Regions from separate parts of the Streptomyces sp. NPDC050508 genome, predicted to be linked through region 2. Evidence: predicted binding sites of a transcription regulator. Region 2 holds the regulator's gene; the other holds the start of a gene.

Region 1 (6,540 bases), on a different contig from region 2:
GCCGCGAAGCGCTGGGGACTGGCGAAGGTCCCCCTCGTGGCCCCACCGGCCCCCGCGCACAAGCCGGAGATCACCGCACGCAAGGGCTTCGAGGTCGACGACCAGGAGGAGTTGAACCTCCCGCCGGTCTTCACCACCGTCCCCACGAAACAGAAGATCGTCTTCCTCACCATCGACGACGGCGAGGAGAAGGACCCCGCGTTCCTGCGGATGATGAGCGACCTGAAGATTCCGTACACGGCCTTCCTCAGCAACTACCTGGTGAAGGACGACTACGGCTACTTCAGGAAGATGCAGTCCCAGGGCCACACGATCAACAACCACACCCTCACGCATCCGTACCTGCCCGGCCTGTCCTACGCCGAGCAGAAGCGCGAGATCTGCGGCATGCAGGACATCATGAAGAAGCAGTTCGGCAAGGCCCCGACCGTCTTCCGGCCGCCGTACGGCAACTACAACCACGACACCCTCGTCGCCGCCAAGTCCTGCGGCATCAAGTACGCCCCGATCTGGGACGAGGAGGTGTACGTCGACCACTGGGAGTACCGCGAGGACGACCGCTCCCTGCACCCCGGCGACATCGTCCTGACCCACTTCCGGGGCCGTAAGGACTGGAAGGGCACGATGGTCGACGACATGCGCCGCTTTCTCGGCAAGGTCACGGCCGAGGGCTATGCGGTGGCGCGCCTGGAGGACTACCTGTGAGGGTCCGGGTACCGGTGGCCGTCGCCCTGGCGGCCACCCTCCTCACCGGCTGCGCCCAGTCCGTCGACCCCATCGAACGGCTGGGCAAGAAGGCTGCCCAACGCGTCCACCCGCACGGCCCGTCCCGCGAACAGTCGTACCGCCACTGGGGTTTGACGGCCCCCCTGGCCCCCGCCCCGAAACCGGCCCCCCGACCCGCGGCCCGCTCGGCCGGCCCGGGCCTCCCGCCGGTCGTGGACCACGTCCGCACCCACGACAGGGTCGTCTTCCTGACCTACGACCACGACACGGGCGCGCGCCGCGACCCGAGGTTCGCCGACATGGTCCGCGAACTCCGGCTCCCGGTAACCGAGTTCGGCACGCCACCCCAGCGCCGCCACTTCGCGGGCCTGCCCTACGACGCCCAACGCACCGAGATCTGCGGCGGCCACCCCCGGCCCGCGTCCCGCCTGCTCCGGCCCCCCTACGGCACGTACGACACGACGACCCGCCGTGCCGCGGCCGACTGCGGCATCTCCGCCCTGGTCCTCTGGCGAGCCTCCACGACAACCGGAACCCTGACCTACGCCCGGGGCGACCACCACCTCACCCCCGGCGACATCGTGGAGGTGGGCCCGACCGACAGCACGGCCCGACTGCTGCGAGGCATCCAGGGACAGGGCCTGACGGTGGGCCGCCTGGAGGACTACCTCTAGGGCCGGTCCCGTGGGTGTCGGTCGGCCCGGACAGCCTGCCGCGCACGTCGAACGGCGGTGAGCGGAAAGGGCCTTGCGATGCGTGGCAACGAGTGGACCTCCACCGGGCCGTACCAGAGGGATCCGGAGTCGGCGTTCCGGCAGGCGCAGGAACAGGAACCGGCCAAGAACGACCACGGGTTCCCCGGGCGGGACATCGTCGATCTGTGGGAGGACGACGGCCGGCGCGAGTACATCCTGACGGGCGGCACGTCCTCCGTGCTCGACTTCCACACCCTCATCGACGCCGCGTCCGGAGACGACTTCGCCATGATGCGCCCACTGACCGAGGACTAGGTGCGCGACTGGGCGCCGGAGGGCAGACCCACCCGCGAGCGCTGGACCGCCGCGCTCCGCAGCGGGGCCGCGTCCTTCCCGGGCCGTGGGACCGGCCGTTGCACGATCCTCTATCGCGACGGCGAGCCGGCGGAGATCGGCTACTGGGGATGCACGGCGGACTAGCGCGGGAACTCCCCAACGCCGGTCGGCAGATCCAGCCCGTCCGGCGCTTGAGGACGAGGCCGTCCAGGCCGAAGCGGGGGTCTGGGGGCGCAGCCCCCAGGGACGGCAACACCAACACCGCCCGCCACAGAGCCCAGGGCAACTTCAAAATTCGGCTCAAGCGCCGCGGGCATTGGCACTCCGCTTGACCGAGTGCTAATCGCAGTCATAGTCTCAGGTCTGGCACTCCCCCCTGGAGAGTGCCAATAGCGACGGGCAGGTCCGGCACCCGCGACGACGGATCCACCTGGTCGCCACCTCAGACAGTTAACCCCGTGAGATCTCCGAAGGGGGAGGTCGGATCGTGACGACCACCAGCTCCAAGGTTGCCATCAAGCCGCTTGAGGACCGCATTGTGGTCCAGCCGCTCGACGCCGAGCAGACCACGGCCTCTGGCCTGGTCATCCCGGACACGGCCAAGGAGAAGCCCCAGGAGGGCGTCGTCCTGGCCGTGGGCCCGGGCCGCTTCGAGAACGGCGAGCGTCTTCCGCTCGACGTGAAGACCGGCGACATCGTGCTGTACAGCAAGTACGGCGGCACCGAAGTGAAGTACAGCGGCGAGGAGTACCTCGTCCTCTCGGCCCGCGACGTGCTCGCGATCATCGAGAAGTAATTCACCCAGTTTTGCAGTGAGCTGCGCCCCTGGCCCCCGCGACCTTATGAAGCCGGGCGTCAGGGGCGTAGTTCGTTTCACCCACGTTTTCCGAGAGGGCTGAACCGCTCCCATGGCGAAGATCCTGAAGTTCGACGAGGACGCCCGTCGCGCCCTCGAGCGCGGCGTCAACAAGCTTGCCGACACGGTGAAGGTGACGATCGGCCCCAAGGGCCGCAACGTCGTCATCGACAAGAAGTTCGGCGCCCCCACCATCACCAACGACGGTGTCACCATCGCCCGCGAGGTCGAGCTCGACGACCCGTACGAGAACCTCGGTGCCCAGCTGGTGAAGGAGGTGGCGACCAAGACCAACGACATCGCGGGTGACGGCACCACCACCGCCACCGTGCTCGCCCAGGCGCTCGTGCGCGAGGGCCTGCGCAACGTCGCCGCGGGTGCCTCCCCGGCTTCCCTGAAGAAGGGCATCGACGCCGCCGTCAAGGCCGTCTCCGACGAGCTGCTCGCCACCGCGCGGCCCATCGACGACAAGGCCGACATCGCCGCCGTGGCCGGTCTGTCCGCGCAGGACAGCCAGGTCGGCGAGCTCATCGCCGAGGCGATGGACAAGGTCGGCAAGGACGGTGTCATCACCGTCGAGGAGTCCAACACCTTCGGTCTGGAGCTGGACTTCACCGAGGGCATGGCCTTCGACAAGGGCTACCTGTCGCCGTACTTCGTGACGGACCAGGAGCGCATGGAAGCGGTCCTCGAAGACCCGTACATCCTCATCCACCAGGGCAAGATCAGCTCCATCCAGGACCTGCTGCCGCTGCTGGAGAAGGTCATCCAGGCCAACGCCTCCAAGCCGCTGCTGATCATCGCCGAGGACGTCGAGGGCGAGGCCCTGTCGACCCTGGTCGTGAACAAGATCCGCGGCACGTTCAACGCGGTCGCGGTCAAGGCCCCCGGCTTCGGCGACCGCCGCAAGGCGATGCTCGGCGACCTCGCCACCCTCACCGGCGGTCAGGTCATCGCCGAGGAGGTCGGCCTCAAGCTCGACCAGGTCGGCCTGGACGTGCTGGGCTCCGCCCGCCGCGTGACGGTCACCAAGGACGACACGACCGTCGTCGACGGTGCCGGCGACTCCTCCGAGGTCGCGGGCCGCGTCAACCAGATCAAGGCCGAGATCGAGAACACCGACTCCGACTGGGACCGCGAGAAGCTCCAGGAGCGCCTCGCGAAGCTGGCCGGCGGCGTGTGCGTGATCAAGGTCGGCGCCGCCACCGAGGTGGAGCTGAAGGAGAAGAAGCACCGTCTGGAGGACGCCATCTCCGCGACCCGCGCCGCGGTCGAGGAGGGCATCGTCTCCGGTGGTGGCTCCGCTCTGGTCCACGCCGCCAAGGTCCTTGAGGGCAACCTCGGCAAGACCGGCGACGAGGCCACCGGTGTCGCGGTCGTGCGCCGCGCGGTCGTCGAGCCGCTGCGCTGGATCGCCGAGAACGCGGGCCTTGAGGGCTACGTCATCACCGCCAAGGTCGCCGAACTCGAAAAGGGCCAGGGCTTCAACGCCGCGACCGGCGAGTACGGCGACCTGGTAAAGGCCGGCGTCATCGACCCGGTCAAGGTCACCCGCTCCGCCCTGGAGAACGCCGCCTCCATCGCCTCCCTGCTCCTCACGACCGAGACCCTGGTCGTCGAGAAGAAGGAAGAGGAGGAGCCGGCCGCCGGTGGTCACGGCCACGGCCACTCCCACTGACGCCAGTCGGTGAACCCGTAGGACGTGTACGTCGAAGGCCCGGCGCCCCTCTGGGGGAGCCGGGCCTTCGCGTTCTGCCGTCGCCTTCGTCACCGGGGCCGCCGTCATCGAGGCGGCTGCCGTCACTGCGGCCCGTACTTCCGCCCGGTCTTCGAGGTGACCCCGCCCAGCACCGCCTGCGGGGTGATCTTCACCAGGCCCATCAGCGCCTTGTAGCGCGGGTCCGGGATCGACAGCGTCTTGCCGCGCGCCAGATCCGCGAGCGCCGCCGCGACCAGCTTGTCCGCGTCGAGCCACATCCAGTTCGGGATGTTGTCCGTGCCCATCCCGGCCCGCTCATGGAACTCGGTCCGCACGAACCCGGGCGCCAGCGCCATCAGCCGTACGCCGGTGCCGGCCAGGTCCTTGGCCGCCCCCTGCGTGAACTGCACGACCCACGCCTTCGACGCGCCGTACGTCCCGCGCGGCACGAAGGCCGCCACCGACGCCACGTTGACGACACCGCCGCGCCCGCGCTCCCGCATCGCCTCGGTCGCCGCGCTGGTCAACCGCAGCACCGCCTCGCAGTGCACCTTGAGCATCTTCAGCTCGTCGGCCATCGGTACGTCGAGATAGCGGCCCTTGTTGCCGAAGCCCGCGTTGTTGACCAGCAGGTCGACGGGGTTCTTGCGGTCCGCGAGCCGGGCGGCCACCGCTTCGATGCCCTCGTCCGTGGCCAGGTCGGCGGTCAGCACCTCCGCCTCGATGCCGTGCCGGTCGTGCAGTTCGGTCGCCTGCTCGCCGAGCCGCTCGGTGTTCCGCGCCACCAGCACGAGGTTGTGTCCGTCCGCCGCGAGCCGCCGCGCGAACGCGGCACCGATCCCCGCGGTCGATCCCGTAATCAATGCCGTTGTCATGGCGCAAGGTTAGTGACCCGGAGCAAGCCGGTCCGATCTCTGCACAGGCCCTCCCGATCCGTGACGAACACGTGTCGAACAGCCCGTCGAACCCGCCGCGACACCAGGTCAGCCCGCGTCCTCCGCGACATACTTCCGGGCCTGCGCCAGCGCCTCCGGATGCAGCGCCTCGCCCGCCGGGAGCAACTGCGGCAGCAGCTCCCGCTCGGTCGTCACGGCCCGGAACTGCAGGGCCACCGTCACGTCGTGGTCGGGCCGGTGCACGATCTCGATCGCGTCCCCCGCCCGGATCTCACCGGGCTCGATCACCCGCAGATAGGCCCCCGGCGCACCCTTCACGGTGAACCGTTTCACCCACCCGCGCTCGCCCAGATGGTCCTGGAACGTACGGCACGGGATCCGCCCACAGGTGACCTCCAGAACCACGTCGGACCCGATGCGCCACCGCTCGCCGATCCGCGCGCCGGACACGTCGAGCCCCAGGGTCGTCAGGTTCTCCCCGAAGGAACCACTGGCCAGCGGGCGCCCCAACTCCCGCTCCCAGTCGTCGAGATCCTCGCGCGCGACCGCGTACACCGCCTGGTCGTCACCCCCGTGGTGCCGCCGATGACACACCGCGTCCCCGGCGAGCCCGCTCCCGGCGACCCCCTTGGGCCCGGGCGCGCTCACCCGCACGGGCGCGTCGGTCGGGCGCTTGTCGATGCCGGTCACACCCTCGGGCTGGTCCGTGTACGGCACGGCCGTGGCCCGGCCCAGATTCAGCGAGAGAAGCTTCATGACGGCACGGTAGACGAGAGTGCCCCAAAGGCGTGCCGCATTATTCTCCCTCCTACCCAAGAATCACTTATGCTCGACGCATGATCGAGGCCCGACATCTCCGTGTGCTGCGTGCCGTCGCCGCCACCGGCTCCTTCTCGGCGGCCGGGCGTGAACTGGGCTGCACCCAGCCCGCCGTAAGTCAGCAGATGAAGGCCCTGGAGGCCTCGGTCGGCACCCCGCTCCTGATCCGCACCGGCCGCGAGATGCGCCTGACCCAGGCGGGCGAGGCCCTGGTCCGGCACGGGGCAGGCATCCTCGCCGGTCTGACGGCGGCCGAGGAGGAGGTCGCCGCGATCGCGGGCCTGCGCGCCGGCCGGGTCCGTCTGGTCTCCTTCCCCAGCGGCAGCTCGACGCTCGTCCCCACTGCACTGGCCGCCCTGCGCGCCGCCCACCCCGGCACCCGCGTCTCCCTGGAGGAGGCCGAGCCGCCGAACTCCGTCGACCTCCTCCGCGAGGGCGACTGCGACATCGCACTCGCCTTCCGCTACGAGGCGGCGGCGGGCGCGGAGGACTGGTCCGACCTGGTCGTACGCC
Region 2 (6,540 bases):
TCGGTGACGAGCAGGCGTACGTGGGCGAGTTCCACGGCAGTCTCCCCTGGTTCAGGACCAGCGTCCGGTACGGCCCAGGAGCAGGGCCGTGGCCGCGGTTCCGGCGGTCGATGTGCGCAGCACGCTACGCCCGAGCCGGCAGGCCTTCGCCCCGGCTTCCTCGAAGAGGGCCAACTCCTCGGGCGAGACGCCGCCTTCGGGGCCCACGACCAGCACGATCTGGCCCTCGGCGGGGAGTTCGGCGGTGGCGAGGGGCTCGCTGCCGTAGTCGCGGTCCTCGTGGAGTACGGCGGCGAAGTCGGCTTTGGCCAGAAGTGCCGCAACCTGCTTGCTCGTCACGGCGTCCGCGACCTCCGGGAAGCGCAGCCGGCGGGACTGCTTGCCGGCCTCCCGGGCGGTGGCCCGCCACTTGGCGAGGGCCTTCAGGCCCCGCTCGCCCTTCCACTGCGTGATGCAACGGGAGGCCGCCCAGGGGACGATCGCGTCGACACCGGTCTCGGTCATCGTCTCCACGGCCAGCTCGCCGCGGTCGCCCTTGGGGAGGGCCTGGACGACGGTGATGCGGGGGGTGGGTTCGGCCTCGACGGGAAAATTGTGGAGTTCGACGATCAGCCGGTCCTTGCCCTCCGCCCTGAGGACCACACCGGCGGCGCCCCGGCCCTGCCCGTCCGTGAGCACGACGTCCTCGCCGGGCTGCAGCCGCCGTACGGAAACGGCGTGCCGTCCCTCGGGGCCGTCCACCTCGGCGACGGAGCCGGGGCCCACGCCCGCCAGGGAGTCGACGACGAACACCGGGGCGGTCATCGGAGATCTCCCCCGGTGGACAACGCTGTCCGGGCGGACGCCAGTTCGGCGACCAGTACCTCGACCAGCTGGCCGGCCGGCAGCTCGCGTGCCATGCGGTGGCCCTGCCCGGCCCACAGCGCCATGCCCTGCGCGTCCCCGGCCTTGGCGGCGGCCTTGCGCAGCGGCGAGGTGAGGTGGTGGACCTCCGGATAGGCGGCGGGGGCGTACGGGCCGTGCTCGCGCATGAAGCGGTTGACCAGGCCGCGGGCCGGGCGGCCGGAGAACGCGCGGGTCAACTCGGTACGCGTGAACAGGGGGTTGGTGAGCGCCAGCTTGTGCAGCGTGTGGGCGCCGGACTCGGGTGCGGCGAGGAACGCCGTGCCGAGCTGGGCCGCTCTCGCGCCCGCCGCGAGGGCGGCGGCGATCTGGCTGCCGCGCATCAGACCGCCGGCGGCGACGATCGGGAGGCTCACCGTCTCGCGGATCTGGGCGACGAGGGAGAGCAGGCCGACGCCGGAGCCGTCGTTCTCAGGGAGGTCGCGGTGGGTGCCCTGGTGGCCGCCGGCCTCGACGCCCTGCGCGATCACCGCGTCGGCACCGGCCCGCTCCACGGCGAGGGCCTCCTCGACGGTGGTGACGGTGACGAGGGTGAAGGTGCCGGCCCGGCGCAGCGAGTCCAGTACGTCATGGGTGGGGATGCCGAAGTGGAAGGAGGCCACCGGCACCGGGTTGTCGAGCAGGACGGACAGCTTGGCGTCGTAGCCGTCCTCGCGGCCGCTGTCCGGGTCGCCGAGCTCCGTCTCGTACCAGGCGGCCTCACCGGCCAGTTGGTGGGCGTAGACGTCGACGGCGGCCTTGTCCGCGTACTCCGGCTGCGGCATGAACAGGTTCACGCCGAAGGGGCGGGCCGTCAGGCTCCGCAGCTGCTTGATCTCCTGGTACATGCCGTCGGCCGTTTTGTACCCGGCGGCGAGGAATCCCAGCCCGCCGGCCTCGGACACGGCGGCCGCGAGGCGCGGGACGGAGACACCGCCCGCCATGGGGGCCTGCACGATCGGATGAGGGAAGAGATCGGTCAGTGCGGAGGACATGACGGCATGTTGTCACGTCCTCCGAACAAGTCCGAATCCGGCCTTCCGCCCGGCATAGGACAGGCGCATGCCCGGCGGTCGGCGCTCTTCGAACCCACGGTCAGCGACCGTTGAACGCGTCCTTCAGCCGGGAGAACAAGCCCTGCTGACCCGGCTGGAACGTCCCCATGGGCCGCTCCTCGCCGCGCAGCTTCGCCAGCTCCCGGAGTAGACGTTCCTGCTCCACGTCCAGCTTGGTCGGGGTGGTGACCTCGACGTGGACGATGAGGTCGCCCCGGCCGCCGCCGCGCAGATGCGTGATGCCTCGGGTGTGCAGCGGGATCGACTGGCCGGACTGGGTGCCCGGGCGGATGTCGACCTCCTCCATGCCGTCCAGCGTCTCCAACGGCACCTTCGTGCCGAGGGACGCCGCCGTCATCGGGAGGGTGACCGTGCAGTGCAGGTCGTCGCCGCGGCGCTGGAACATCGCGTGCGGCAGCTCGTGGATCTCGACGTACAGGTCACCGGCGGGGCCGCCACCGGGGCCGACCTCGCCCTCGCCCGCGAGCTGGATCCGCGTGCCGTTGTCCACACCGGCCGGGATCTTGACCGTGAGGGTGCGCCGCGAGCGGACGCGGCCGTCACCGGCGCACTCCGGGCACGGTGTCGGCACGACGGTGCCGAAGCCCTGGCACTGGGGGCAGGGGCGGGACGTCATGACCTGGCCCAGGAAGGACCGGGTCACCTGCGAGACCTCACCGCGACCGCGACACATGTCACAGGTCTGCGCGGAGGTGCCGGGGGCCGCGCCCTCGCCGTTGCAGGTGTTGCAGACGACGGCCGTGTCGACCTGGATGTCCTTCGTCGTGCCGAAGGCGGCCTCGTCGAGCTCGATCTCCAGCCGGATCATGGCGTCCTGGCCGCGGCGGGTGCGCGAGCGCGGTCCGCGCTGCGACGCCGTACCGAAGAACGCGTCCATGATGTCCGAGAAGTTCCCGAAGCCACCGGCTCCGAAGCCCGCGCCCGCGCCGCCCGCCTGCGAGAGGGGGTCGCCGCCGAGGTCGTAGACCTGCTTCTTCTGCGGGTCCGAGAGCACCTCGTAAGCGGCGTTGATCTCCTTGAACCGCTCCTGGGTCTTCGGATCCGGATTCACGTCCGGGTGCAGCTCGCGCGCGAGCCTACGGAAGGCCTTCTTGATCTCATCCTGCGACGCGTCGCGACGCACGCCGAGAACGGCGTAGTAGTCCGTGGCCACTTAGGACTCCGCCAGGATCTGTCCGACGTACCGTGCCACTGCGCGTACCGCTCCCATCGTTCCCGGGTAATCCATGCGGGTCGGTCCGACCACGCCGAGCTTGGCGACTGCCTCGCCGCCCGAACCGTAGCCGACCGACACCACCGATGTGGAGTTGAGTCCCTCGTAGGCGTTCTCGTGACCGATCCGTACGGTCATGCCCGAATCCCCCGCCTCACCAAGCAACTTGAGGAGAACGACCTGTTCCTCAAGTGCTTCCAGGATGGGGCGGATGGTGAGGGGAAAGTCATGTCCGAAGCGGGTGAGATTGGCGGTGCCGCCGATCATCAATCGCTCCTCGGTCTCCTCGACGAGGGTCTCCAGGAGGGTGGAGAGCACCGTCGCGACCGTGCCGCGGTCCTCGTTCTCGAAGGCCTCCGGCAGGTCCTGCACGAGCTGCGGTACGTCCGCGAAGCGGCGGCCCGCGATCCGGCTGTTGAGCCGCGCGCGTAGATCCGCGAGCGAGCTCTCCCCGAACGGGGCCGGGCAGTCGACCATGCGCTGCTCGACCCGCCCGGTGTCGGTGATCAGCACGAGCATCACGCGCGCGGGGGCCAGCGACAGCAGCTCCACGTGCCGGACGGTCGAGCGGGTCAGCGAGGGGTACTGCACGACGGCGACCTGCCGGGTGAGCTGCGCGAGCAGCCGGACCGTACGGCCCACGACGTCGTCGAGGTCGACCGCGCCGTCGAGGAAGTTCTGGATGGCCTTGCGCTCGGGGCCGGTCATCGGCTTGACGCCGGCGAGCTTGTCGACGAACAGCCGGTAGCCCTTGTCGGTCGGAATCCGCCCGGCGCTGGTGTGCGGCTGGGCGATGTACCCCTCGTCCTCCAGGGCCGCCATGTCGTTGCGCACGGTCGCCGGGGAGACGCCGAGGCTGTGCCGCTCGGTGAGCGCCTTGGACCCGACCGGCTCCTCGGTGCCGACATAGTCCTGGACGATGGCGCGCAGCACCTGAAGCCTGCGTTCGCTGAGCATCGCGCACACCTCCAGTTCTGGTCGCCTTTGTCGCCGCTTGTCGCGAGCCCGCCCTTTTCTGGCACTCTGTGCGCGCGAGTGCCAGCGTTCCCCGGCCCAGTGTACGGCCGTGGGGTACACCCCGGGCAAGGCCGGTCCTGCGATGTCACGCCCTGGGTACCGTCACCGTTAGCGTCGCCGTATGACGGTGACTTGGGAAGAGGCGGGGTGGGAGCGGCTGGCCGCCGGGGTGGGGCGGTGCCGGCTGCCTGGCTGGGACTGCACGGTCGGGCTGGTCGTCGGGGCGGGTTCGGCGCTGATGATCGACGCCGGGTCGAGTCCGGCGGAGGGCGCGCGGTTGCGTACGGAGGCGCAGGCGCTCGCCGGGCACCGTGTGACCCATCTCGCGCTCACCCACGCCCATTTCGACCATGTCTTCGGGGCTGCGGCGTTCACGGACGCGGAGGTGTTCGGCGCGGCGGGCGTGGAGCACGTGTTGACGCGCGAGCGCGAGGATCTACGGACGGACGCTGTCCGAAACGGGCTGCACGCGCGCGTGGCCGACGAGGCCGTAGCCGCTCTGACGTACCCGCGTCACCAGGTGTCGGACGAGTTGGCACTCCCCCTGGGCGGCGACCGGGAGGCCCTGCTCGCCGACGTCGGCCCCGGACACACGGCCCACGATCTCGCGGTCCTCGTCCCCGGCTCCCCGGCGGTCGTGTTCTGCGGCGACCTGGTCGAGGAGTCCGGTGAACCCCAGGCGGGCCCCGACGCCGTACCGTCGCACTGGCCTGCGGCGCTTGACCGGCTCCTCTCCCTGGGCGGGGAGGACGCGCTGTACGTGCCCGGTCACGGAGCGGTGGTGGACGCGGGGTTCGTACGGGCCCAACGGGACGCGTTGGCAACGCGTTTCGGCGTGTCGCGGTGACGCCTGTCGGGGTTCTCCTATCGTCATCCGAATGCGCCAGTACTCCGCCGACCTGACCCCACCGTGGAAGAAGCCCAAGCCCGCCCCCGAGGTCCCCGCGGAAGCGGGCCTGGTGGTCGAGGAGCCGGGCACCGGTTTCTGCGGCGCGGTGATCCGCTGCGAGGCCGGCACGGTCACCCTGGAGGACCGCTTCGGCAAGCACCGGGTGTTCCCGATGGAGCCGAGGGGCTTCCTGCTGGAGGGCAGGGTGGTCACCCTGGTCAGGCCTGTGTCGAGTCCGCTACGGCCCACTCGTACGGCATCCGGTTCGGTGGCCGTCCCCGGTGCACGCGCGCGCGTGGCTCGCGCCGGGCGGATCTACGTGGAGGGCCGGCACGACGCCGAGCTCGTCGAGCGGGTGTGGGGCGACGACCTGCGCATCGAGGGCGTGGTGGTCGAGTACCTGGAGGGCGTCGACGACCTGCCGGCCATCGTGGCGGAGTTCGCTCCGGGCCCGGACGCCCGCCTGGGCATCCTGGTGGACCACCTGCTCCCCGGCACCAAGGAGTGGCGCATCGCCCAGTCGGTCACCAGCGAGCACGCGCTGGTCGTCGGCCACCCGTACATCGACATCTGGGAGGCCGTGAAACCGTCCTCCGTGGGCATCGCCGCCTGGCCCCGCGTCCCGCACGGGCAGGACTGGAAGACGGGGGTGTGCCGGTCCCTGGGTTGGCCGGAAAACACCGGTGCGGTGTGGCAGGCGATTCTGGCCAAGGTGGGGTCCTACAAGGACCTGGAGCCGGAACTGCTGGGGCGGGTGGAGGAGTTGATCGACTTCGTCACGGACAGCGGTGGGGCGTGACGTTCTCGTAGGTGGCGAATTCGCTGGTGTCGAGCTCGCCGCCGATGGGCTCCAACGGGGCGGGCTCCCCGAACTTGGTGATGCGCCGGCATCGGTAGTCCGCGGCATCGCCCGTGCCCGTCGGCTCGGTGAACAGGACGCACTGGGCCATGACCGGGTCGATGACCAAGTACCCGGGTACCTTTGCCGCCGCGTAGATCGAGCGCTTGACTTCGTAGTCGCGATGGACGCTGCGCGTGGAGACGACCTCGACCACCATCGTGATGACCTCGGCAGGCATCAGTCTTCCGCCATCGGGGCCGGCACCGCGCTCGATCACCACAAGGTCCGGCTGCGGCTCACTCGGCTCTTCGGGGATCGCCACTCGCTGCGTCTGAAGCCGTCTCCAGCCCCTCCTGGGAATCTGGTCCCGAACCGTCTCCACGATCGCGTTGTGCACCAGGTCAGGGCTGGCCGTCAGCACGATCTCCCCCCGGAGCAGCTCGGCTCTGAAGCCCTCAGGGGGCTCGAACTCCGCAAAGAACCTGGTGATTCGCCGGTCGCTCACAACGGCAGCCTAGGAAAGTGGATCAGCGACCGGATCAGCCTCCCGCCCCGGTTCACTCCCCCGAGTGATCAGTCCACCAGGTCCCGTACCACCGCATCCGCCAGCAACCGCCCCTGC

What was found. The regulator HrcA, encoded in region 2, represses chaperone genes, less so after heat shock. The targets are predictions, from matches to a motif close to TTNGCACTCNGNNNNNCNGAGTGCNAA.
Region 1: the regulator HrcA is predicted to act here: its motif matches at 2,074-2,100, upstream of groES (co-chaperone GroES).

What each region holds. Positions count from the first base shown of each region.
Region 1 covers NZ_JBFAJJ010000015.1:71,021-77,560, reverse strand. The annotation lists gene AB0I69_RS35170 (polysaccharide deacetylase family protein) at 1-705, shown strand, start outside; gene AB0I69_RS35165 (hypothetical protein) at 702-1,400, shown strand; gene AB0I69_RS35160 (hypothetical protein) at 1,479-1,736, shown strand; gene AB0I69_RS35155 (hypothetical protein) at 1,737-1,901, shown strand; gene groES (co-chaperone GroES) at 2,245-2,553, shown strand; gene groL (chaperonin GroEL) at 2,666-4,291, shown strand; gene AB0I69_RS35140 (SDR family oxidoreductase) at 4,414-5,187, opposite strand; gene AB0I69_RS35135 (MOSC domain-containing protein) at 5,296-5,964, opposite strand; gene AB0I69_RS35130 (LysR family transcriptional regulator) at 6,045-6,540, shown strand, end outside.
Region 2 covers NZ_JBFAJJ010000007.1:202,651-209,190, reverse strand. The annotation lists gene AB0I69_RS21865 (VOC family protein) at 1-35, opposite strand, end outside; gene AB0I69_RS21860 (16S rRNA (uracil(1498)-N(3))-methyltransferase) at 52-804, opposite strand; gene AB0I69_RS21855 (nitronate monooxygenase) at 801-1,877, opposite strand; gene dnaJ (molecular chaperone DnaJ) at 1,978-3,111, opposite strand; gene hrcA (heat-inducible transcriptional repressor HrcA) at 3,112-4,128, opposite strand; gene AB0I69_RS21840 (MBL fold metallo-hydrolase) at 4,310-5,035, shown strand; gene AB0I69_RS21835 (DUF3097 domain-containing protein) at 5,067-5,876, shown strand; gene AB0I69_RS21830 (Uma2 family endonuclease) at 5,854-6,423, opposite strand; gene hemW (radical SAM family heme chaperone HemW) at 6,492-6,540, opposite strand, start outside.